Regions from separate parts of the Bacillus sp. NEB1478 genome, predicted to be linked through region 1. Evidence: riboswitches for the same ligand, from Rfam matches in the RefSeq annotation. Region 1 holds a riboswitch; each other region holds the start of a gene.
The links. A riboswitch is a leader RNA that binds a small molecule or an ion and turns the genes downstream of it on or off. The one in region 1 is predicted to bind cyclic di-AMP.
Positions count from the first base shown of each region.

Region 2: linked by a shared signal. The riboswitch ahead of RGB74_RS15895 (potassium channel family protein) and the one ahead of RGB74_RS04395 (sigma-54 interaction domain-containing protein) in region 1 are both predicted to bind cyclic di-AMP.
Region 3: linked by a shared signal. The riboswitch ahead of RGB74_RS16800 (APC family permease) and the one ahead of RGB74_RS04395 (sigma-54 interaction domain-containing protein) in region 1 are both predicted to bind cyclic di-AMP.
Region 4: linked by a shared signal. The riboswitch ahead of RGB74_RS05090 (dicarboxylate/amino acid:cation symporter) and the one ahead of RGB74_RS04395 (sigma-54 interaction domain-containing protein) in region 1 are both predicted to bind cyclic di-AMP.

Region 1 is NZ_CP134049.1:928,847-934,498, reverse strand. It holds gene RGB74_RS04400 (tartrate dehydrogenase) at 1-805, opposite strand, end outside; gene RGB74_RS04395 (sigma-54 interaction domain-containing protein) at 965-2,794, opposite strand; cyclic di-AMP (ydaO/yuaA leader) riboswitch at 3,212-3,352, opposite strand; gene sufB (Fe-S cluster assembly protein SufB) at 3,629-5,026, opposite strand; gene sufU (Fe-S cluster assembly sulfur transfer protein SufU) at 5,080-5,520, opposite strand; gene RGB74_RS04380 (cysteine desulfurase) at 5,510-5,652, opposite strand, start outside.
Region 2 is NZ_CP134049.1:3,154,226-3,159,877, reverse strand. It holds gene cls (cardiolipin synthase) at 39-1,544, shown strand; gene RGB74_RS15900 (undecaprenyl-diphosphate phosphatase) at 1,652-2,434, shown strand; cyclic di-AMP (ydaO/yuaA leader) riboswitch at 2,512-2,668, shown strand; gene RGB74_RS15895 (potassium channel family protein) at 2,935-3,594, shown strand; gene RGB74_RS15890 (TrkH family potassium uptake protein) at 3,630-4,949, shown strand; gene RGB74_RS15885 (GerAB/ArcD/ProY family transporter) at 5,392-5,652, shown strand, end outside.
Region 3 is NZ_CP134049.1:3,327,928-3,333,579, forward strand. It holds gene RGB74_RS16790 (DMT family transporter) at 1-486, opposite strand, end outside; gene RGB74_RS16795 (LysR family transcriptional regulator) at 614-1,474, shown strand; gene RGB74_RS16800 (APC family permease) at 1,568-3,391, opposite strand; cyclic di-AMP (ydaO/yuaA leader) riboswitch at 3,544-3,685, opposite strand; partial or broken gene RGB74_RS16805 (stage V sporulation protein R) at 3,922-4,121, opposite strand; gene RGB74_RS16810 (spermidine/spermine N(1)-acetyltransferase) at 4,146-4,664, opposite strand; gene RGB74_RS16815 (MarR family winged helix-turn-helix transcriptional regulator) at 4,690-5,142, opposite strand; partial or broken gene RGB74_RS16820 (YitT family protein) at 5,251-5,473, shown strand; partial or broken gene RGB74_RS16825 (hypothetical protein) at 5,474-5,652, opposite strand, start outside.
Region 4 is NZ_CP134049.1:1,064,734-1,070,385, forward strand. It holds gene RGB74_RS05065 (EAL domain-containing protein) at 1-904, shown strand, start outside; gene RGB74_RS05070 (TrkA C-terminal domain-containing protein) at 1,207-1,896, opposite strand; gene RGB74_RS05075 (hypothetical protein) at 2,029-2,187, shown strand; gene RGB74_RS05080 (GDSL-type esterase/lipase family protein) at 2,268-3,005, shown strand; gene RGB74_RS05085 (hypothetical protein) at 3,172-3,366, opposite strand; cyclic di-AMP (ydaO/yuaA leader) riboswitch at 3,545-3,705, shown strand; gene RGB74_RS05090 (dicarboxylate/amino acid:cation symporter) at 3,873-5,111, shown strand; gene RGB74_RS05095 (hypothetical protein) at 5,286-5,652, shown strand, end outside.

The DNA.
Region 1 (5,652 bases):
GATTTATGTTTCCGGAAGGTGCTAGTCCTAAACCACCTACAATAGCTGCGCCAAGATCTGTTAAAATATCGCCAAACAGATTGCTCGCCACGACAACATCCAATTCTTCAGGTCTGGTAATAAAATAAGCTGCCAGTGCATCAATGTGATAGATGTCCGTCTGGACGCTAGGATGATGCTTGCTCACTTCCTTGACGATTTCATCCCAGAAAGGCATCGAGTGATTGATTCCATTCGATTTTGTAGCTGACGTCAGCTTTTTCCTCGTTCTTTTTTCAGCAAGCGAATAAGCATAATTGATAACTCGTTCGGTTCCGTATCTCGTAAAGACATTATTTTGTACCGCAAGCTCAAAGGGAGTGTTTTCATGTAACCTCCCTCCCATATTGGAGTACTCTCCTTCTGTGTTTTCACGCACTACGACAAAATCCAGATCTTTATGGGCTTTATAACGAAGAGGACTCTCTAAACCCCTTAATAGTTTTATAGGCCGCAAATTGATATATTGCTGAAAGGCTCTGCGAATGGGGAGGATCAATTCCCATACTGAAATGTGGTCAGGAACAGTTGGTGCACCGATGGCACCAAGCAAAATCACATCGTAATCCCGCAGAATGTCCAGGCCACTATCCGGCATCATCTTTCCGTGTTTTAAATAGTAATCACAATTCCAATCAAACGTGTCAATGGAGAAATGAATGCCTCCGTGCAGTTCCTCAATTTTCTTTAATGTTTTTAACCCTTCTGCCATGACTTCAGGTCCAATTCCGTCTCCAGGTATGGCCGCTATTGAGAAATGTTGCAAGCTATCACCTCATTTTTTGTTTGTCAATTATTAATGCAAGTTTCATGCCGATTCAGTTAATTTTAAATTTTCTGAATTTTTTAGGTATGATAGGGCATAAAAAATCAGAAATTCCACTATATTCGTTTCATTTTGCATCATCTGTTTCAAAATAAAGCATCAAAGCTTGTATTCTTTGATTTTGCGCCAAAGGGTCGATCGGTCAATTCCAAGAGACTTTGCCGCCTCTCCTCTGCTGTTATATTGTTGAAGCGCACCTTGAATTAAATCTTTTTCATTCTCTTTAATGGTCGCAATGCTGGCAATTGTTTGAGTTCTCTTCTTTCTAAGTTTAGGATAATAAAACCAGGCATCTTTAGCCGTTATGGCTGAACCTTTTTGAAGCAAGACGATTCGTTCTAAAACATTTCGTAACTCACGAATATTTCCTGGCCAGTGATAGTCTTGTAAAACTAAATAAAAATCTTCATCGATCTTTTCGATTTGCTTTTGATGCTGTTCATTAAATTGCTTTATAAAATGACAGGTAAGCAAGGGAACATCCTCTAGTCTGTTTCTTAGTGCCGGCAATTCAAGTGAAAGTACATTTAAACGATAGTATAAATCTTTTCTAAACTGCTTCTTTTCAATTTCGTCTTCGATGTTTGTATTGGTTGCTGCAATAATCCGTACATTAACAGGAATGGTTCGTTGTCCTCCGACTCTCCGGATCGATCTTTCCTGAAGAACTCGTAATAAGTGAGACTGAATTTGCAAAGGCATTTCTCCGATTTCATCCAAAAACAAAGATCCTCCATGCGCCAATTCAAACAGTCCCTGCTTACCACCTTTTTTAGCTCCTGTAAAACTGCCTTCTTCATAACCAAACAATTCAGTCTCTAGTAAATTTTCAGGAAAAGCGGCACAATTAACCGCAACAAATGGACCAATTGCCCGGCTGCTCTGCAGATGGATTCCTTGTGCAAACAATTCTTTTCCTGTCCCAGATTCTCCTGTAATGAGTACCGTTGCATCTGTTTGCGCAAAGATCTTAGCCTGTTCTTTAGCTTCACGAATCTCTTTGACTTCCCCAATAATGTCCTCCAGTCTGTATTTTGCTTCTAATCCGTTTTCATGCAATTTTTTCCTTAGTTTCATTTCCATTCTTTGCAGGTCGGTAATTTCTTTAAAATTGGATACTGCTCCAACGACAGTGTTGTTAAGAATAACGGGGTAACGGTTTATAATGATTTGGCGATCAAGTATCTTGGCTACATCCCCTATTTCTTTCTTACCAGTTTGCAGCACTCTCAGCATATCGGAATGTGGGATATATTCTGTAATGTTCCGTCCGACCACATCCCCTTCTAGCCCTAGATACTTTTTCGCATTATTATTGGTTAGTGTTATTTTCCCTTGCTTGTCTACCGCTATTAAACCATCATGAGCAGAATCGGCAATGGCCTGTACCTGGTATTTTTCTTTAAACATCTCTTTCGTCACATCGGTTAAGTTCATTGCCTGACGTGTTGCGGAAACCATGGTATCCATTGAAGGATGAACATAAAGGACATTTTCATTTCGTTTAGAAACGGGGAGACTACTTTCCCAAGAAGGAACAAGAAATGTTGTGTTTTTATTGGCGTTACCGAGTTCAACAAATTCCTTGCTGCAAATATCAAAATGGTTCTGATACATCAGAAGATTTTCAGTGTTTAACCACTTTTTTTCTTCATCTGACACCAAAATTAAGAGATTATGTTCATAAAGATTTTGTTCATTAATCGTTTTTTCGAAATCACTTAAATGAATGGAGACAGGTACAATAGGGATAGAAAAGGATTGAACCTCGTTTACATAAGGTAAAGGAGTAATTAAAACAAAAGGGTTCATCATATGATCGATAATCGATTTTTTAGAATGGAAGCAGGTTGGTTGAATACCTTGTTCGATTAATAGTTGAGTGAAGATAGCTTCTAGTGTTTTATTTAATTTATACAAAGCGATCATTTTCTCTACACTCCTTTCTTTGTTTTATAATTTAACATACAAATGCAAAAAAAGAGGCTAGGTAAATATTCTTTTTATAAAGTCTGGGTCTTTGCTTGAAGATCACCATCTAAAAGATTATTTGATTATCGTTTATAAATCCATGCACTACTAGTTACAAAAGTTCAAATATACAATAAACCCATGGCTTTTAAATTGCCATGGGTCTTTTAGGATGTTTCATGGATGAACTTGCGTACGGAACAGATACTATGTGTGTTTTTTAAGTATTAATAGGTCCTTAAACCGCAGAAAATCAACCCTTTTAAAAAATATGTGTACATTAAAATATATCAAAGTTGATACTCTTGTGGGTAAAATGCGGAAAGTTTGGTGGGTAAATTAAAATTAAAAACTTTTTAGTCTTACAAGCTTTACCTTCCTTCTCATAAACACATATGAGATTAGCTGTCGGAATCTGGCCTTTGAGTAGCCCTACCTGCTTAAGGATTCACTCCTTGGAATTAAAAAATCCAATAAACCGTTCCCCTTACCTTTAGGTTTCAGCAATTTTAGAAACTTGAAACTGTTGAATTTCATACTCATGGGTTATGTTCATTGTAAAGATGTAATTACTCACTAACACAATAATTTAAAACTACGTTTGCATCAAATACTAACATAGATGTACTTTTAACAACAGAGTAGTTACTTATTCCAAAATCTTGCCCGTTTGTTGAATAAGAAGAATTTTATAACTTAAAATGCAAAGAAATAAATTTCGAGTTGGCACGACACTAATTTGCATATAAAAAAACCTTGGTATATTCCTTATATACCAAGGCTTTTCAGACTTTATCCGATTGAACCTTCCATCTCGAACTTGATCAGGCGGTTCATTTCTACTGCATATTCCATTGGAAGTTCTTTCGTAAATGGCTCGATAAAGCCCATTACGATCATTTCCGTTGCTTCTTGTTCAGAAACACCACGGCTCATGAGGTAGAACAATTGGTCTTCAGAAACTTTTGAAACCGTTGCTTCATGCTCAAGAGTAATGTTGTTGTTTAAGATTTCATTGTACGGAATTGTATCTGAAGTAGACTGGTTATCCATGATAAGCGTATCACACTTAACGTTAGATTTAGATCCATCAGATTTGCGCCCGAAATGAGCGATACCACGGTATGTTACTTTCCCGCCATGCTTCGAAATGGACTTCGAAACAATGGTAGAAGAACAATCTGGTGCTAGGTGCAATACTTTTGCTCCAGCATCTTGGTGCTGTCCTTTACCAGCGATCGCGATTGAAAGAATAGTACCTTTTGCTCCGCGGCCTTTCATAATAACAGCCGGATACTTCATTGTTAGACGAGATCCGATGTTGCCATCTACCCATTCCATCGTTGCGTTTTCTTCTGCTACCGCACGCTTTGTAACAAGGTTATAAATGTTGTTCGCCCAGTTTTGGATCGTTGTATAACGTGCATAAGCGTTTTTCTTTACGATGATCTCTACTACCGCACTATGAAGTGAGTTTGTAGAATAAACCGGAGCTGTACATCCTTCTACATAGTGTACAGAGCTGTCTTCATCCGCAATAATAAGCGTACGCTCGAACTGACCCATATTTTCAGAGTTGATTCGGAAATAAGCTTGAAGCGGTGTATCACACTTAACACCTTTTGGAACATAAATGAATGATCCACCAGACCAAACTGCAGAGTTAAGTGCAGCGAACTTGTTATCTGAAGGCGGAATAATCGTTCCAAAGTACTCTCTGAAAATTTCTTCATGTTCTTTTAATGCAGTATCTGTATCCGTGAAAAGAATCCCTAGATCTGATAGGTCTTCCTTCATGTTGTGGTATACAACCTCTGATTCATACTGTGCAGATACACCTGCCAGGTATTTTTGTTCCGCTTCTGGAATACCAAGCTTATCAAAAGTTGCTTTAATTTCAGCTGGCACTTCATCCCAAGACTTCTCGGATTTTTCAGATGGCTTTACGTAATACGTAATATCATCAAAGTTTAAATCCTTCATGTCCCCGCCCCATTGAGGCATTGGCATTTTGTAGAACATCTCTAATGACTTCAAACGGAAATCCAGCATCCATTGTGGTTCTTTTTTCATACGGGAAATTTCTTCAACGATTTCTTTTGTTAAACCGCGTTTGGATCTGAAAATGGAAACGTCCTTATCTCTAAACCCATATTTATATTCGCCGATATCCGGCATTTTCTTAGCCATTGCAGAATCCCTCCTTACAGGATTGGCACTCTAATATCTTATATATAGGCAACCTATTCTTCTTCTTTCTTTCCTACTCCCTGCTCCATTGCTTTCCACGCTAATGTGGCGCATTTTATACGGGCAGGAAATTTAGAAACACCTTGAAGAGCCTCTATGTCACCTAAATCGATTGATTCATCATCATATTCGTTACCTAACATCATATCATAAAAAATATTTGCTAGCTTAACTGCTTCTTCTACACTTAAGCCTTTTACAGCTTGTGTCATCATTGAAGCTGATGCAAGACTAATGGAGCAGCCTTCTCCGTCAAACTTTGCTGACTCGATTTTACCATCCTCTACTTTTAAAGTGAGCTGGATTCGGTCGCCGCATGTCGGATTGTTCATGTTGATTGTCAAGGCTCCATCTTCCAAAACCCCTTTGTTGCGAGGATTTTTGTAATGGTCCATTATAACTTGACGGTAAAGCTGATCTAAATTAGAAGACATGACCGAAATACTCCTTTGCAGTTGTTAATCCCTTCAGAAAAGCATCGACATCGTCTTTTGTATTATACAGGTAAAAGCTTGCACGAGCAGTAGCTGTTACATCCAGCCACTTCATAAGCGGCTGTGCACAAT
Region 2 (5,652 bases), 1.7 Mb from region 1:
AAAAAGTAATTGGTAGACTGGGAAGAAGGAGCTATTACATGAAAAGAAGGATCTGGGAGTTTTTTCTCACCATATTGTTGCTTATTTCAATATACGTTGTATTTTTCACACAAGGATTATTCATTATCAAAACGATATTTGTACTCCTATATTCATCTGTAATCATTTACACAATTTATTCGTTAATGCTGGAAAACCGAACGGCACAGCATACCCTCTTATGGATTTATGTTCTCATTTTTTTCCCGTTTTTCGGATATATGTTTTATTTGTATTCCGGACAACTGTATTTAAAAGGATACTTATTTAAATCCAAACGGAAAAATGATAGAGACGAGTGGATACGTGTTTCGAAGCAAGATGAAAAACCGGATTTCAGTGATCTGAAAAGGCATCAAACCAATTTTGCAAAACATGCTCACCATATTACTCTGACTCGTTTAAATAGAAAAACAGCTACGAAAATCCTTGAAAATGGTGAAGAAACCTTTCCGGAGATTAAAAAAAGGCTGTTAGAAGCGCAAGAATACATACATATTCAGTTTTATATTTTTCGCTCTGATCGCCTTGGTAAAGAAATCATTGATATCTTGATTCAAAAAGCGAAAGAAGGTGTAAAGGTAAGATTTCTATTCGATGGAGTAGGCAGTCTATCCTTACAGCAGCAAGATATAGACCGGATGAAAAAAGCTGGAGTTTTAGTTCAGGCATTCCTGCCGGTTCGTTATGGATTTTTTAATCAAAAGCTTAATTTCCGAAACCATAGAAAAATTGTAGTAATCGATGGCAAGGTAGGTTTTGTCGGCGGTTTAAATGTGGGGGTTGAGTACTTAGGCGAAAATCCTGATATTGGATTTTGGCGTGATACACATATGGTCATGGAAGGTGAGGCGGTACAGGTTCTGCATGCCATCTTCCTAATGGACTGGGAATATGTGTGCGGAGAAGACTTGCTTGAAGATGATCATCTAACAACAGCGTACCCGTCAGACGGAGATGGCACTGTTCATGTAGTGGCGAGCGGACCTGATACACAGCTGGGCATTATGAGTGATCTGTATTATTCACTGATCTCTTGTGCTGAAAAATCGATATGGATAGCTACTCCATACTTTGTGCCAAACATTGCCATACGAACTGCTTTAAGGATCGCTGCCCAAAAAGGGATTCAAGTGCGGCTGATGGTTCCAGAAATCAACGATGGGTTTTTAACGCAATATGCGACACGTTCTTACTTTCCAGAACTGCTTCGTGCAGGGATCGAGATTTATTCGTATCAAAAAGGGTTTCTGCATCAAAAAGTCATTATAGTTGATGGAGATACAGCTTCGATCGGAACGGCAAATATGGACATGAGAAGTTTTCATTTGAATTTTGAGGTCAATGTTTTCTTATTAAACACAAAGTCCGTTAATGATTTAGTGGAACAATATGAAAGTGACATGGAAGATTCAAAAAAATTGCGCCCAGTTGAATTTTACAAGCGAGGTCTTTATGAACGAACAAAAGAATCATTTGCCCGTCTCTTTTCAGGCGTACTTTAAATAGATGTAGTGATGAGATTCGCGGTTTATCAAAAAACTAAGGTATAGAAGAGTCCCTTTGAGAATAAGGTTGTACGAAACAATCAATTCTTGAGGGGGCTTTTTTTATGGATTGGTTAGAGGCTGTTATTTTAGGAATCGTTCAAGGATTGACTGAGTTCCTGCCTGTTAGTTCTACAGGTCACCTTTTACTAGGTCGCAAGCTGTTTGACTTAGACGAAGCGGGATTGTTTCTGGACAGCATGCTGCATATCGGAACGCTTCTTGCTGTTATGACAGTCTATGGAAAGGAAATTTTACAGGTTTTAAAAAAACCCTTTGGACGTACGGGTATCCTGCTCATAGCAGGAACGATTCCAACTGCTGCAATCGGACTGCTATTTAAAGATTTTTTTGAGGAGATTTCTAAGACAGGCATAACAGTCGGGTGGGAGTTCTTAGCTACAGGCTTGCTTCTTTGGTGGGCTGATTCGTTTAAAAGAAATGGCTACAAACGAGTAGAGGAAATTACAATAAGAGATGCCGTTATAATCGGTACGTTTCAAGGAGCAGCTATACTTCCTGCTGTGTCGAGGTCCGGGTTAACGATCGCGGCAGCGCTGTTTTGTAAAATTGATAAAAAAGCAGCAGCTTACTTTTCCTTTTTATTATCGATCCCATCGATAGCAGGCGGGGTCGTTCTTCAATCAAAAGACCTTTTCACGGGTTCAGCTCCAGTTGTTTCTTTTGAGGTACTGGCATTAGGTACTGTAGCATCTGCGCTATTTGGTTACATTGCGGTGAAATGGATGATTAAACTGCTGCAAACAGGAACATTAAAAGGCTTTGCAATCTATGTCTGGCTAGTTGGAATCGTCGTTCTTACTCTTCAATTTTCAGGGAAAATGTAAAGTATTTGTGAACCTATAAAAATGGATTGACAATTAATATATGGAGGATTACAGTATATGTAATTCAAAATTTAGCAGGCTTTAGATCGCTGAATTTACAGTTAATTCTTAATAAAGAAGAGCATTGTAAAGCGGGGGAACCAATTTTTTGGGGTGAATTTTGCACAACGCAAAAAGGGATACTCCAATCCCTAATCCGACAGCTAACCCCGTAAGCGTCATGTCACTGGAGAGGTCTAAAATGGTGAGTAACCAGACCCGCTTTTTTGTGTGGTCTTTTTTTTGTTTTTTCACTTCCATAAAGATAACTGGCTACTTGGATGAATTACGACGTAGTGACAAGTTTAAGTTTAAAGTATGAGTGCAACTAAAGCTGGCGGAAACAGTCTAGCATTTTAGCTAAGTTTTCTTTATAAATTCTTTGTGACCCTCTTAACCAGCTAGGCTAGGGAACAACAAAGCAAAACTTCGAAATGAGTTTAAGGGGAGAATAATCAATTATGAAAAAAAAGCAGTTTGCAGTAATAGGATTGGGTCGCTTCGGCGGTAGTATTACGAGAGAGTTTGCTGAAATGGGATATGATGTCCTTGCAATTGATAAGGATATGGAAAAAGTAAACGAATTCGCTACAATTGCAACACAAGCAGTACAAGCTAATTCTACAGATGAGAAGGTCATGCAGTCTTTAGGAATTCGCAACTTTAATCACGTAATCGTTTCAATTGGTGAAGATATACAGTCAAGTATTTTGACAACATTGCTTTTAAAAGAAGCTGGAGTAAATAAAGTATGGGTTAAAGCTCAAAATGACTACCATCATAAAGTACTGGAAAAACTAGGAGCAGACCGTATTATCCATCCGGAACGAGATATGGCACTAAGAGTCGCACAGCTTATCTCATCGGAAAAAATTATTGATTTTATCGAGTTATCACAAGAACATAGTATTGTTGAGATAGGTGTAACAGATAAATTAGTAAATAAAACATTAACTGATTTAGATGTTCGTGCCCGTTTCGGATGTAATATTGTAGCGATTAAACGCGGTGATGATATTCTTGTTTCACCTATTGCGGATGTAGAACTCAATTATGGAGATGTTCTTGTAGTCATTGGGCGCAATGAGGATTTAAACCGCTTTGAGGATGAGGGAGTGTAAATTTGGCACTGTTTGTTAATAAATCAAGACAATTTATGTACCACCCATTTTCTTTAAAGCCGCCGCAGATTTTAGCTTTGCTTTTTTTGTTTTTAATCATTGTTGGAGCTGTTTTGTTAAAACTGCCAATTGCTCACGAGAAGACTTTGTCATGGGTGGATGCTTTTTTTATTGCAACGTCTGCATCTACCGTTACAGGTCTAGTGACCGTTGATCCAGGAACGACATTTACTTTATTCGGTGAGATCGTCATTCTTTTCTTAATCCAAGTCGGCGGTCTAGGCGTTATGTCATTTGCTTCACTTATCGTAATTATGCTTGGAAAAAAAATATCGATTAAGCAAAGAATGCTAATGCAAGAAGCACTTAATCAGCCCTCTTTAGGCGGGGTTATTAGGCTTGTAAGAAATTTATTTCTCTTTTCGATTAGTATTCAAATCATAGCAATTACTATTCTTTCTATACGATGGGTACCGGATATGGGCTTTTCAAAAGGTGTATATTATAGCGTTTTCCACGTGATTTCAGCGTATAATAATGCCGGATTTGCGCTATGGTCAGATGGATTGATGAGATATGTAGGTGATCCAACGGTTAACCTTGTTATTACATGGCTTATCATTACTGGTGGAATTGGATTTACTGTATTGATTGACTTATGGGTGAGTAAAACGTGGAAAGAGTTAACACTTCATACAAAAGTGATGATTATCTCTACATTTGCAATAAACATTTTAGCTATTTTACTCGTTTATTTATTCGAGTTTAATAACCCGAAAACATTAGGTGTACTTTCAGGAGCGGAAAAACTGTGGGCCGCTTATTTTCAAGGAATCTCTCCAAGAACTGCTGGCTTCAACTCCATTGATATGACAGCGATTCAGCCAGATACAGCTCTCTTGATGACCTTGCTAATGTTTGTAGGAGCAGGTAGTGCTTCAACAGGCGGAGGTATTAAGTTAACAACGTTTGTCGTGATTCTTTTTACTGTTTTGACTTTTATTAAAGGAAAAGATGAAACGGTAATTTTAAAACGTACAATACGTAATGCGGTTATTTTCCGGGCGCTAGCCATTACGATGATCTCTTTAATGGTAGTATTTATAGCACTTTTCATCTTAACGTATGCTCAAAAAGGAGACTCCTTTATGGTAATTCTTTTTGAGGTTGTCTCTGCATTTGGTACAGTCGGGCTAAGTATGGGATTGAGCCCGCACCTAATGCTGGTCAGCAAAATAGTGATTATGGCAGTAATGATCTTTGGAAAACTTGGACCATTAACGCTGCTGTTCAGTTTAGCAGCACCAAAAAGAGAAAATATCCGCTATCCTGACGGTGAAGTATTAACAGGATGATGAGATTGAGAAAAGCCTAACTCAAATGAACATTTTGGGTTAGGTTTTTTTTATATTTTTAATGTTAGCAAGATTCCGGTCAAAAAAGGTGAAAAACCGACCATAAATAAGACCAATTCGGAAGAAGATGGACCATTCCATCTTCAAAACCTAATAAACAAGAACTTTTTCAGCCTCACTAAAGCTTTAAACACCATATATCCACGGTAAATCTTATTTATTCCACGGTAATTCAAATAATTCCACGTTAAACGGCCATATTTCCACGTTAATTTCGGGATAACCACGAACCGACATCATTCGACACCAGTCTCGCATATTATACGTCGATCACCATTTTGATTTGAGGCAGTTACAAAAATCTAGTTATTATTGGGTTAATTATGAAAAGGGTGGGAAAGCTATAACAAGATAAAATGGCCGGACGAAAGGATAAGAAGTGATGCAGAAAATTAAAGAAGTTTTCCTTGTTTCTCCCTTTCTTGTGTTTTTCCTCATACACTCTGAACAAGTCGGTGTCGGTGTTTTAGGTTATCAAAGAATCATAGCGAAATATGCTGGATATGATTCCTGGATATCTGTCATAATTGCTGCTGTTTTTGTTCACATTCTGATATGGATGATTTATTATGTGCTCGACAATGGCGGCGGAGATATTGTCACAATTCACAAAACGCTGTTTGGAGGTTTTATAGGCAATATA
Region 3 (5,652 bases), 1.5 Mb from region 1:
TACTATAATATGCACAGCATATAACAATGCAGTAACCAAACAAAAAAGAGACCCGAATGCAAAAGTAAAGTCCTCCCCAATCGTTAGAAGTGCTAAGCCAATCGTAACAATCAAAACTCCCATAATTATTGTTTTGCTAGGTAATTTTCTGGTGATGAATATCTGTAAAATCGGAACCAAGATGACGGTTGTGCTCGTCAAAAAGCCTGCCGTTGAAGCAGTCGTTTGTTTAATACCATACATAAGGCTAAGGAAGATCCCCCATAGAAGCATTCCAACAATTGAACTGTATTTTAATGTCTTAACATCTACACGAAAAACTTTTTTACGGAAAATGAACATCATGGCAATAAAAGCAATTCCAAATCGCAATGCCACAATGGTTAAGGCTGGGATCGTATCTACACAAAGTTTCATAAAAATATAAGACAATCCCCACCCCATAGAAACAGATGCTAGAATCCAGTTCGCTTGTTTTGGTGTCATAGCTACAACTCCCAGCCTCTCATTCGTTCTTTAAAGATTAAATTTATGGTATCATCTCCCTTTTCATTAATAAAACGAATATTTATAATGAATCTATTAGTAACTCTAATGCAAAGGAGAAGAATGGATGAATGCTTATTATGCTTTTATTAAGGCAATTGAAACAGGAAGTTTTACGAAGGCTGCAGAAGAGCTTGGCTATACCCAATCTGCCATTAGTCAAATGGTCCATTCATTAGAGGAAGAGCTCTCTACCATTCTAATATCGCGCTCTCGAACCGGTATAACATTGACTCCTGATGGTGAAGAGTTTTTGCCTTATATAAAGAAAATCTGCAATTCCCACAGGGAGTTAAAAGAAAAAATCAAAGAGATGGAAGGGCTTGAGAGCGGACTTGTTCGAATTGGAGTATTTTCAAGTGTTTCCTGTCACTTGCTGCCTGGATTAATAAAAGATTTTAAAGCGCAGTACCCAGCTGTTCATTTTGAGCTGCATCAAGGAGATTATACTGAGATTTCTAATTGGGTCAAAGAAGGCAGTGTAGACTTTGGCTTTGTTAATCCTAAAGCTGTATCAAACTTAATGACTATTCCTTTGCAACAAGATGAGATGTTCGCTGTATTACCAGAAAATCATATTTTAGCAGAAAAGAAAGAAGTAACCTTGAAAGAATTAATGAATGAGCCTTATATCCTTCTCGATGAAGGAGATCTTAGTGAACCTCTAACGATTTTTGAACAAAATAATTTCGAGCCAAATATACAATACCGTGTACATGACGATTATTCGATTATGTCTATGATTGAGCAAGGACTTGGTATTTCGATTCTGCCGAAACTTGTTTTAAATCGCTGTCCTTATCACATTGTGACGAAAAAGATCTCCCCTTCTTTTTCACGTACAATCAGTCTTGCTTACAAGGACAAAAGAGTTCTGCCCATATCAAGCAGATTTTTCATTGATTTCATCATTAGACATTATGATTGACCGCTAATTGAATCAAAAAACAAAAAAACATAAGTGGTGTAACCCTTAAGTTGCAACAATGAACAAACAAAAAACCAGCCAAATGGCTGGTTTTTACTTTTTAAATCGATATGGCACTGTGGCTACAATAACATCTCTTTTATATAATAAATAGGCTCTTATAAGTAAACTCGATTGGTTATGGAGTATATTATGCCAGCTTTTTTTCGTAATAAATTGAGGAATCAATACTGTAACACGATAGTTGTTTTCACTTGCTTTCTTCTCTACTGTGTCAATAAATTTAGTTAATGGATGAATAATACTTCGATATTGAGAATGCAGCGTTACGAGACGAACATTGGGTTGCCATTTTTCCCATTTTTCTTCAAAGATTTTCTCATTTTCTCTTTCAAACGCTACATAAACAGCTATAACCTGATCTGCAATGGAAGTCGCATAATTAATTGAATTCTCTACTACATGAGTTATGCCTGCAACAGGAACGATAACAACATTTCCCTCAATTGGTTTTGAACCTTCAATAAGTCTTATTCTCAATTGTTCTCCTACTAAATCATAATGCTTTTTAATCCTATGAAAGAGGAGGATAATGATTGGTAAAAATACTAGAACTGACCAAACTTGATCGAACTTAGTTAAAAAGAACATAATGGTAACGATGAAACTGATAAGTGCACCTGTTGCATTGATAATAAGTTTTGATACCCATCCCTTTGGCTTTTCCCTAACCCATTTAACGATCATCCCTGTTTGTGACAGAGTAAAAGGAATGAATACACCAACAGCATAAAGTGGGATAAGATGTTCTGTCTGTCCTTGAAACACGATAATCAAGATAATCGAAGCAATCCCCAAGGCGAGGATTCCATTGGAATACCCAAGCCTGTCACCTCTAATCGTAAACATTCGAGGAATAAACCCATCCTTAGCAAGGTTAACAGCAAGTAATGGAAAAGCAGAGTAGCCTGTGTTTGCTGCAAGGATTAATATCAACGCTGTTGTTCCTTGAATGAAGAAATACATAAAGCCTCTGCCAAATGTATCATTAGCAATTTGGGAAACAACCGTTTCCGTTTCACTTGGAGTAATTCCATAATAGTAAGCTAGATAGACGATTCCCGAAAATAATACTGCCAACAATGCCCCCATTGCCATTAATGTTTTTGAAGCATTATTAGGAGCTGGGTCTTTAAAGTTAGGAATCGCATTTGAGATTGCTTCAACCCCAGTTAAAGCCGAACTACCAGAAGCGAATGCCCTCAGAAGCAGAAACAAACTAAGACCTGCAACAGGCGTACCTATTGGTGTATGAAGTTCAGGTGAAACTTGTCCTGTAGCAATATTGTAAATACCAACACCAATTAAGATAAACAGAGCTAAAACAAATAAATAAACCGGATAAGCTAAAATGGAAGCAGACTCTGTTAAACCCCTTAAATTCAGAGTTGTAATAATTAAAACAAAAACAATCGCAATCAAAACATTATGTTCATGCAAGCTTGGAAATGCTGAAGTAATGGCATCTGTACCAGCTGAAACACTAACCGCCACAGTTAATATGTAGTCCACTAAAAGTGATCCCCCAGCTACCAATCCAGGATTCACACCCAGGTTTTCCCTCGAAACGACATAAGCTCCGCCTCCATGAGGATAAGCAAATATGATTTGTCGGTAAGACAAGATAAGAGCAGTTAGTAAAATCAGCACACCCACTGCGATGGGAATTGAATACCAGAATGCTGCTGCACTTACTGTAATAAGAACAATCAATATTTGTTCTGGCCCATAGGCCACAGAAGATAATGCGTCTGATGAGAGGATCGCTAATGCCTTGGTTTTATTAAGCTTCTGTTCCCCAAGTTCCGTTGACTTCAAGGGTCGACCGATTAAAAATCTCTTTAAAGAAGATAACATAGAAGTACACCACCATCATTTTAGTCATAATTAGATTACCCAATTTGTGTGATAAATCACTTTTCAAGCATTAAATTTTGCACATAAAAAAGCCCACAGGTCATTACGAAATAGACCTGCGGACATTAATTTTCTTGTCTCACAAGCTTCACCTTCCCACTCATAAACGCTTACGAGGTTAGCTGTCGGATTCGGGCCTTTGAGTAGCCCTACCTGCTTTAGGATTCACCCCTCGGATTTGAAAAAATCCATTAACGGTTCCCCCGCACCTTTAGGTTTCAGCGATTTAAGAAATACGAAACTGTTGATTATCATACTCCTGCTTTATCTTCTTGTAAAGATGTAATTAGAAAACAATAAACTTTTTTATCAAATTTACAAAATAAATCTCTATGCGTACTTCTCAAGAACAGCTCTTTTAAAAATAAGAAAAAAGAATCTAAAGCTTTGGCTATCCCTGTGAAAAACAGTAATAGAAAAAACACGCCAGCAGCGTGTTTTCTTTGATATTTTTAAACACTTGTTTAATTTTAGAGGTACTTCTGATGTACCCTCTTCCCATCAAACGTGAAAGGAACAGGTTTCTGTTCAATCTTTGTTTCCATGTGTACTGGAAGGCCCCAGAGATGATGACCTGCGGCAAAACTTTTTCCGGATACTTAATGAGTTACATATCTTCATAGCTATGATTGAGGTATAGCTCCCCATTTTTCATATAGTCACTGTCATTACAATTATCCGCCATTTTTAGAAGTCAAATTAGTGTTTTGGTCATTATAAAGTCCAATTGTTCTTCATCTCCCATATAAAAGGGGTGGGCACCAGTTTGAACAAACTCAAGTTTTTTGTAAAAAGCAATGGCATTTTCATTTTTTTCCCATACACCTAGCCAGATTTTCTTTTTATTACCTTCCATCGCAATTTCTATAGCTTTATTTAGCAGATATTTACCAAGCCCATGTTTTTGGAATTTATTCCTTATATAAATCCTCTCGAGTTCAAGTGTTTCATCACCCATTTCTTCAGACTGAGCATCATCGATATTGACCTTTAAATATCCAGCGACTTCATTATTAAAATAAACAAAAAAGAATTGAGAAGAAATATTGGATAATTCTTTTTCTAATTGTTTTAAGCTAAAGGCCTTTTCTAAATAGGCATTCATATTTTCGGGTGAATTCTGATGCTTAAATGTCTCATTAAATGTTTCATAACTAATTTCTTGAAGTTTGAGTGAATCTTCAAAGGTACACTTTTTAATATTAATAGTCATTTAAATATGTCGCTCCTTAATATAATCAATAATTTCTTTTGATTCCTTTTTTTACAACTTCCCAGTCTTTTTCTATATTTTTTCTTACTCTTTGAAGAAGATTAAAAATGGTTTCTACTTCTGTTTCAGAAAATCCCTCTAATGCAACGATATTGGAATATTCATGTTCTCTTTTTATAAAAGGAAAAACATTATTCCCTCTCTCTGTTGGAAAGAGTTTTTTAATTTTTTTGTTATGTTTATCCTCTTTCTTTTCAATAAAGCCATTAATTTCAAGTTTTTTTATAGCACGAGCTGCTGTTGTTCGATCTACTTTTATCATCTCAGCTAACTTTTCTTGAATGATTCCTGGATTTTCACATATTCTCACAAGGTACAAATACTGCCCTTTTGTAAGATCATATTCTTTAAATTCTATATTACTTATAGAATCTAATGCCCTTGCTATCATTCCAATTTCACGAAGAATTTCCTTCATAATAGCTCCTTAGTACATATTTTTGTTGCAAATATAATAAAACGTTATACATTAAACCTAACCTTAATTTGTTGCATTTGCAACAAAAACGGTAAAGAGGTGAGTAAAGTGAATTATGCGTTTTATGTCTTAGGAATTTTAATAATGACTCTTGGTATTTCTTTCACTATACTATCAGACCTTGGAACTTCACCTTTTGATGCACTTTTGGTAGGACTATCCATTAATGTGGGGCTAACTGTGGGAAGTTGGGAAATAATAATAGCTTTAATAATGGTAAGCATTATTAATTAAACAAAGACCAGAAGTTTTGGGGTTATTAACAGCATTCTTTTGGTGGTCCAACTACGCTTAAATCTCCGCCATTTCTGCTCGGAGATTGACCACTGAAGATTTTCCCTATCCATGTTGGATCTATACGGAAGTTAAATTGAACATTATGAAAGCCCATGTCAACACACTTCCTGCATTCTGGGTAAATTCCCATGATTGTAAACCCATGACCATTCA
Region 4 (5,652 bases), 140 kb from region 1:
CAGTTATGATCCAAATGTATTATTAAGAAATGCAGACCTTGCCATGTACAGAGCAAAAGAAAACGGGAAAAATACATACCAATACTATCAAAGTGGATTCAACAATAACAGTTATGAACGGTTATTGATGGAAAATGAACTGCATAATGCTATAGAAAATCATGAGCTGGTTTTGCATTACCAGCCTCGCTATTCCATTGAAAATGACAAAATATTAGCAGTAGAAGCACTTATTCGCTGGAATCATCCGCGCTGGGGGATGATCTCTCCAGGTGAATTTATTCCGCTAGCTGAAGAAACAGGGTTAATCACTAAAATAGGTGCATGGGTTATCGAAACAGCTTGCAAGCAAACAAAAGAGTGGATGGAAAAAGGATTTTCGAATGTGAAAATGGCGGTAAACTTGTCTGCACGTCAATTTTTACAAAGAGATTTAGTCGCATTCATACAATCTGTTATACAAAAAACAGGTATCCCTCCACAGTTATTAGAACTTGAAATAACTGAAAGTACATTAATGAAATATGAGGAAACAATCTTTTTTACAATCGATCAATTGAAGGAAATGGGTGTGCAATTTGCCTTGGATGACTTTGGTACGGGCTATTCTTCATTAGGGTATCTAAAGAAGTTTCGGATCGATACATTAAAAATTGATCAGTCTTTTGTAAGGGGAATAGGAACCGAAACAGATGATTCTGCAATTGCAACAGCGATAATCACATTAGCTCACTCATTGAAAATGAATGTAGTAGCTGAAGGTGTAGAAACAGAACAACAATATCTTTATTTAAAAGAGCAGCTATGTAATGAAATTCAAGGATTTTATAAATGCCGGCCGATGGAAGCTTCAAAAATTGAAGTGTTAATCTCAAAAAATAGGAACACTTTTGATAAAAAGTAGATTGATGAGAAGGATTGTAACGAATGAGTTGATCCAAAATGACGCTGATTGGCAGACTTTTTGGATCTTTTTGTTTTTTTTACTAAGTTTTCACTTAGAAATAACCTAATCCAACGAGTTTTAACATTAATCCAACGGGTTTTGTACTTAATCCAACGGATTTTGCCAATAATCCAACAAGAATTACCGATAATTCAACGAGTTTTTCTTAAATACTCCCGAATTGAAAAAATACGACAAACGCAGACCACAGTTTAAAACTAAAAAAGAGGCATAAGGTCTGCCTCTTTAGTTATAATACTTTAATCTTTATTGTTATTATTTAGTTCATCCATTTCATCCTTAAACCGATTTGAAATCTCCTTTTCACTGCCGTATAAGAAAACGATGTCGCCTTCCTGGATTGAAGTAGAAGAAGCGTCTTTTCGGATTGTGATATCCCCTCGTTTAATAAATAACGCAATTAAATCATCATCTTGTTTGGTTACATCACCTAATGTTTTTCCGATTATAGAAGAATTATCATGGATAGGGAGTTCCAAAACGATATCATTTTCTTCCATAAACAAGACCTCACGGATAGGCAGATCACGTAAACTGTAATTTTTATGTAAACGCTTTTTAAACTTTTTTTGGAGCTTTTTCCTTAAACCCGGTATGGTTAAGATAATATAAATACCAACTAAGACTAAAAATATAATTCCTAGTTCAATAGAGCGGAATTCGTTAGATAATATATTACTGATAGAGGAGATCACGACAGCTAACGAGAAGACACCAAATAAAATAAGAAAAGTACTAAGGCGTCTTCGGATCGGATGTCCTAGTATTAGCTCGGACTCACCTGTAGTAAAACCAGTAGCAGTAAACATAGATATAACCTGGAAACGGGCGACCTCTTTTTTTAGACCAGTAAGAGTAAATAAAAGAACGTTAATTTCAATAACAATTGCAATGATTGCAAAATAGAGCAAAGTAAATAAAAGCCCCATTTATACACCTCCATAAATTTCTGCTATTGCATTTATACCCTTAGACTTAAAGAATTAACAATGAAACAAGTTTGAACTCGTTTCATAAAGATGTTTCCTCTCTCATATAGTTCGGTATAGGAGGGGATTAATTTGACTGGTTTTTTAATTACCTTGTTACCGGCAGGACTATTATGTGGAGGAGTTGCTTTACTCATACATTCTTTAACGAGAAAAGATACACATCACTATGATAAAGAAAATTTATGGTCAGACTTTGATCTTGAACCAGAGGATTATCATATGAAATAACACATTCAGCACTTGATATTTTCCCTCGTTATGGTAAAAAGTAATAAAACAAAACAATTAACTAGAATTGAGGGCATAACGTGCGGAAGGTTTCAAAAAAATGGTTATTAGGCGGAGCAGCTCTCTCTGTAATACTCTTTATTGTTTTCCAAGTGTTTGGACAAACTGATGAAACAAGCGGACAAGAAAGAAATCAGCCGATAAAAATTGTCGCACTAGGAGATTCGTTAACGTATGGAGTTGGTGATCCAACCAGGTTAGGTTACATTGGAGTGGTTCGAAATAATATCCGAAAACAAACAGGAAGAAATGTTATTTTAAATAACTTTGGTATAAGCGGTCAGCGATCTGATCAGCTGCTGCATCAATTAAATAACGGTGTTGTTATTAAGGCATTAAAACAAGCGGATTATGTTTTTGTATTTATTGGGACAAATGATTTCAGGCGTGCAGCAGGCTGGAATTTTAGACAGCTTCCGAAAGAACCGATTTTGCTTGGTCAAGAAAAATTAAGAAAAAATCTCACTACAACATTAAAGACAGTAAGAAAAAATAATTCTTTTGCTCAAATTTATGTGCTGGGTCTATACAATCCATATTTTGGAGAAGAGTACGATCCAGATGCTCCTAATGTCATCCGGGGATGGAACGATACAATACTGAGTGTTAGCAAAGAAAGCACATTAACAAAATACGTATCAACTTATGAGCTGTATGAAAATATTGAGAAAGAAATGTATTTTTCAGACACGCTCCATCCCAATAGAAGAGGTTATTTAAGGATGGGGAACTGGGTTTATAAACAATGGAAACCGTAATTTCACCTAAACCTTATCCAAAAAAATAGCTGACTCTATTAAGACCATTGTATATACGTCTTGTGAGTCAGCTTTTTTTATTTATTAGCTCTTTTAAACGGCTTTGTTGTTTGGAATGAAGGTTGCGTCACTTCCTATGGAAAATTAACAATACTAGTTAACAGAGTTATTTTTTAAATGTAGCGTCCAATTTACCGTTCATATCAATTAAGAACCCAATTTCTCGGCCTAATAATTCCCCAAGTTCTTTTGCTTTTTTTTCACTTTCATTCTTTATTTGTTCTATTGTAAGTTCACCTTTTAATTTTGAAGCTCCAACGATAATGCTTAAATCACCTTTTTCATAAAATACAATTTTCATATTTATACCTCCCTGAAAATAAAACCTTTTACATATTTCGCTGTTTTCTACATGCTTATGGGGTAAGAGAAAGAATTTGGAAAAACATTCATAATGGCTTAATTGTATAAAATGGCATAATTATGCATTCGACAAATCTTGACAAATTTTTATATATGTTGATAGAATTAAAGCATAATAATATGATTCGCTGAATTCTTCTGTTCTATTCTGAACATGAAGAAACGGGGGAACCAACTTTGGCATCTAGCCTTGGGATGAATTTGTTATATACAAAAGGGATAACTCTCAATTTCCTAATCCGACAGCTAACCTCGTAAGCGTTTTTGGAGAGAGACTTTATACATGGGCTAAGTCTGTGTATTGCGGTATATTCCCACGGAAAATTTGTCTCTTTTTTTCGTGGTTTTTTATTTGCCGGCATGATTATAGCATGTATAAGAGCATCCTCCGTACTATGACTATAGGGATAATAGTTAGAAAAATTCGAAAAAGGGGATGAGTCCATGAAATTGTCAACGAAGATTTTGATTGCTCTGGCATTGGGGGTTATTGCAGGTCTAATTTTAAATATTGCAGCACCCGATGTATTCTCAACATTGGATAAATTTTTATTAAAACCGGTTGGAACATTATTCTTAAACTTAATTAAAATGCTTGTAGTACCTATTGTGTTTTTTTCAATCGTTCTTGGAACAGCCGGGCTTGGTGACCCTAAAAAGCTAGGACGTATTGGGGCGAAAACAGTTGGATACTTCCTTGCTACTACAACGATCGCTATTATCATCGCAATGGCGTTAGCACTTATTTTTAAACCAGGTGCTGGTGACTTCAAAACAGAAGGAGCAAAATTCACAGCTGAAAAAGCTCCTGCCGTAACAGATACTTTATTAGGAATTATCCCTACTAATCCTATTCAAGCGATGGCTGAAGGGAATATGCTCCAAATTATTGCGTTTTCAGTTTTTGTAGGATTTGCATTAACAATGCTAGGCAGTAAGACAAAAGGAGTTATGAGCTTAATTGAACAAGGTAATGAGATTATGATGTACCTTGTTAATGTAGTCATGAAATTTGCTCCATATGGCGCATTTGCGCTAATTGCTTCTGCTATCGGAAGCCAGGGTATGAATGCTATAAAAGCAATGGGACTTTATATGATTATCGTAATTGCGGCACTTGCTCTTCATTCTGTTATCACGTATGGCGGTTCGATTGTCCTATTTGCTAAGAAAAATCCTCTTTGGTTCTTTAAAGGATTTGCGCCTGCCATGTCTGTGGCATTCAGTACTTCGAGTTCAAACGCAACACTTCCGATTTCTATGAAAACAGCTCAAGAAAATTTAGGCGTACGTAAGTCGGTTAGTGGATTTGTTCAGCCTCTTGGTGCAACGATTAATATGGATGGAACTGCCATCATGCAAGGGGTTGCGACGATTTTTATCGCCCAGGTTTATAATGTAGATTTGAGTATCAGTTCATTGCTTACTGTAATCCTGACTGCTGTTTTAGCAAGTATTGGTACAGCTGGAGTTCCTGGTGTAGGATTGATCATGCTTGCAATGGTTCTTAACTCTGTTGGTCTACCTGTAGAAGGTATAGCCTTAATCCTTGGAGTTGATCGTTTGCTGGATATGTTAAGAACTGCAGTTAATATTACTGGAGACGCAGCCTGTGCAGTCATCGTTGATAAAGGCGAAGATAAACATGCAGTCTCAACTAAAACTTCTGAAGTCAGTGCTTAAAAGAAAGCTGCGGGGTGAAATTCCCTGCAGCTTTTTCTTTTTGTAATGACATTAATGGCGAATTTAATAGAAACTAAGAACTGCTTTTTTAAGAAATTGAGTAAAAAAATGTAAGGTAAGATAAAATTCATGTTAAAATATGAAGATACATACTAATGTGTCGGAGTGATTTCGTTGGAAAAATGGTTAGATTTATTCTTACTGGCAAGCAAAATTATATGGGTTCAAATAAAAACAGCAGTTTATCCAATTAAAGAGCTTTTAGAAAGCGGCATGAACTCGTTTTGGTTTGTTTTCGGAATCACAATACTTTCAGGAATCATCTTATTTGAAGTGTTAAGCAAAATGATAACTTTTTACCAATCACACAATTTTATTCACCGTAAAATAACATTTGAACATTCGAGAGATATCGAATACACTCTTTTCATTCAAAAATTATGGCAAAAAGAACGTTCCAAAGGGTTAGTAGGAAACGCGAAAACAGCGAAAAGCAAGTACCTTCAATTTAATGCTCAAGAGCGGCTATTTATTCAAAACT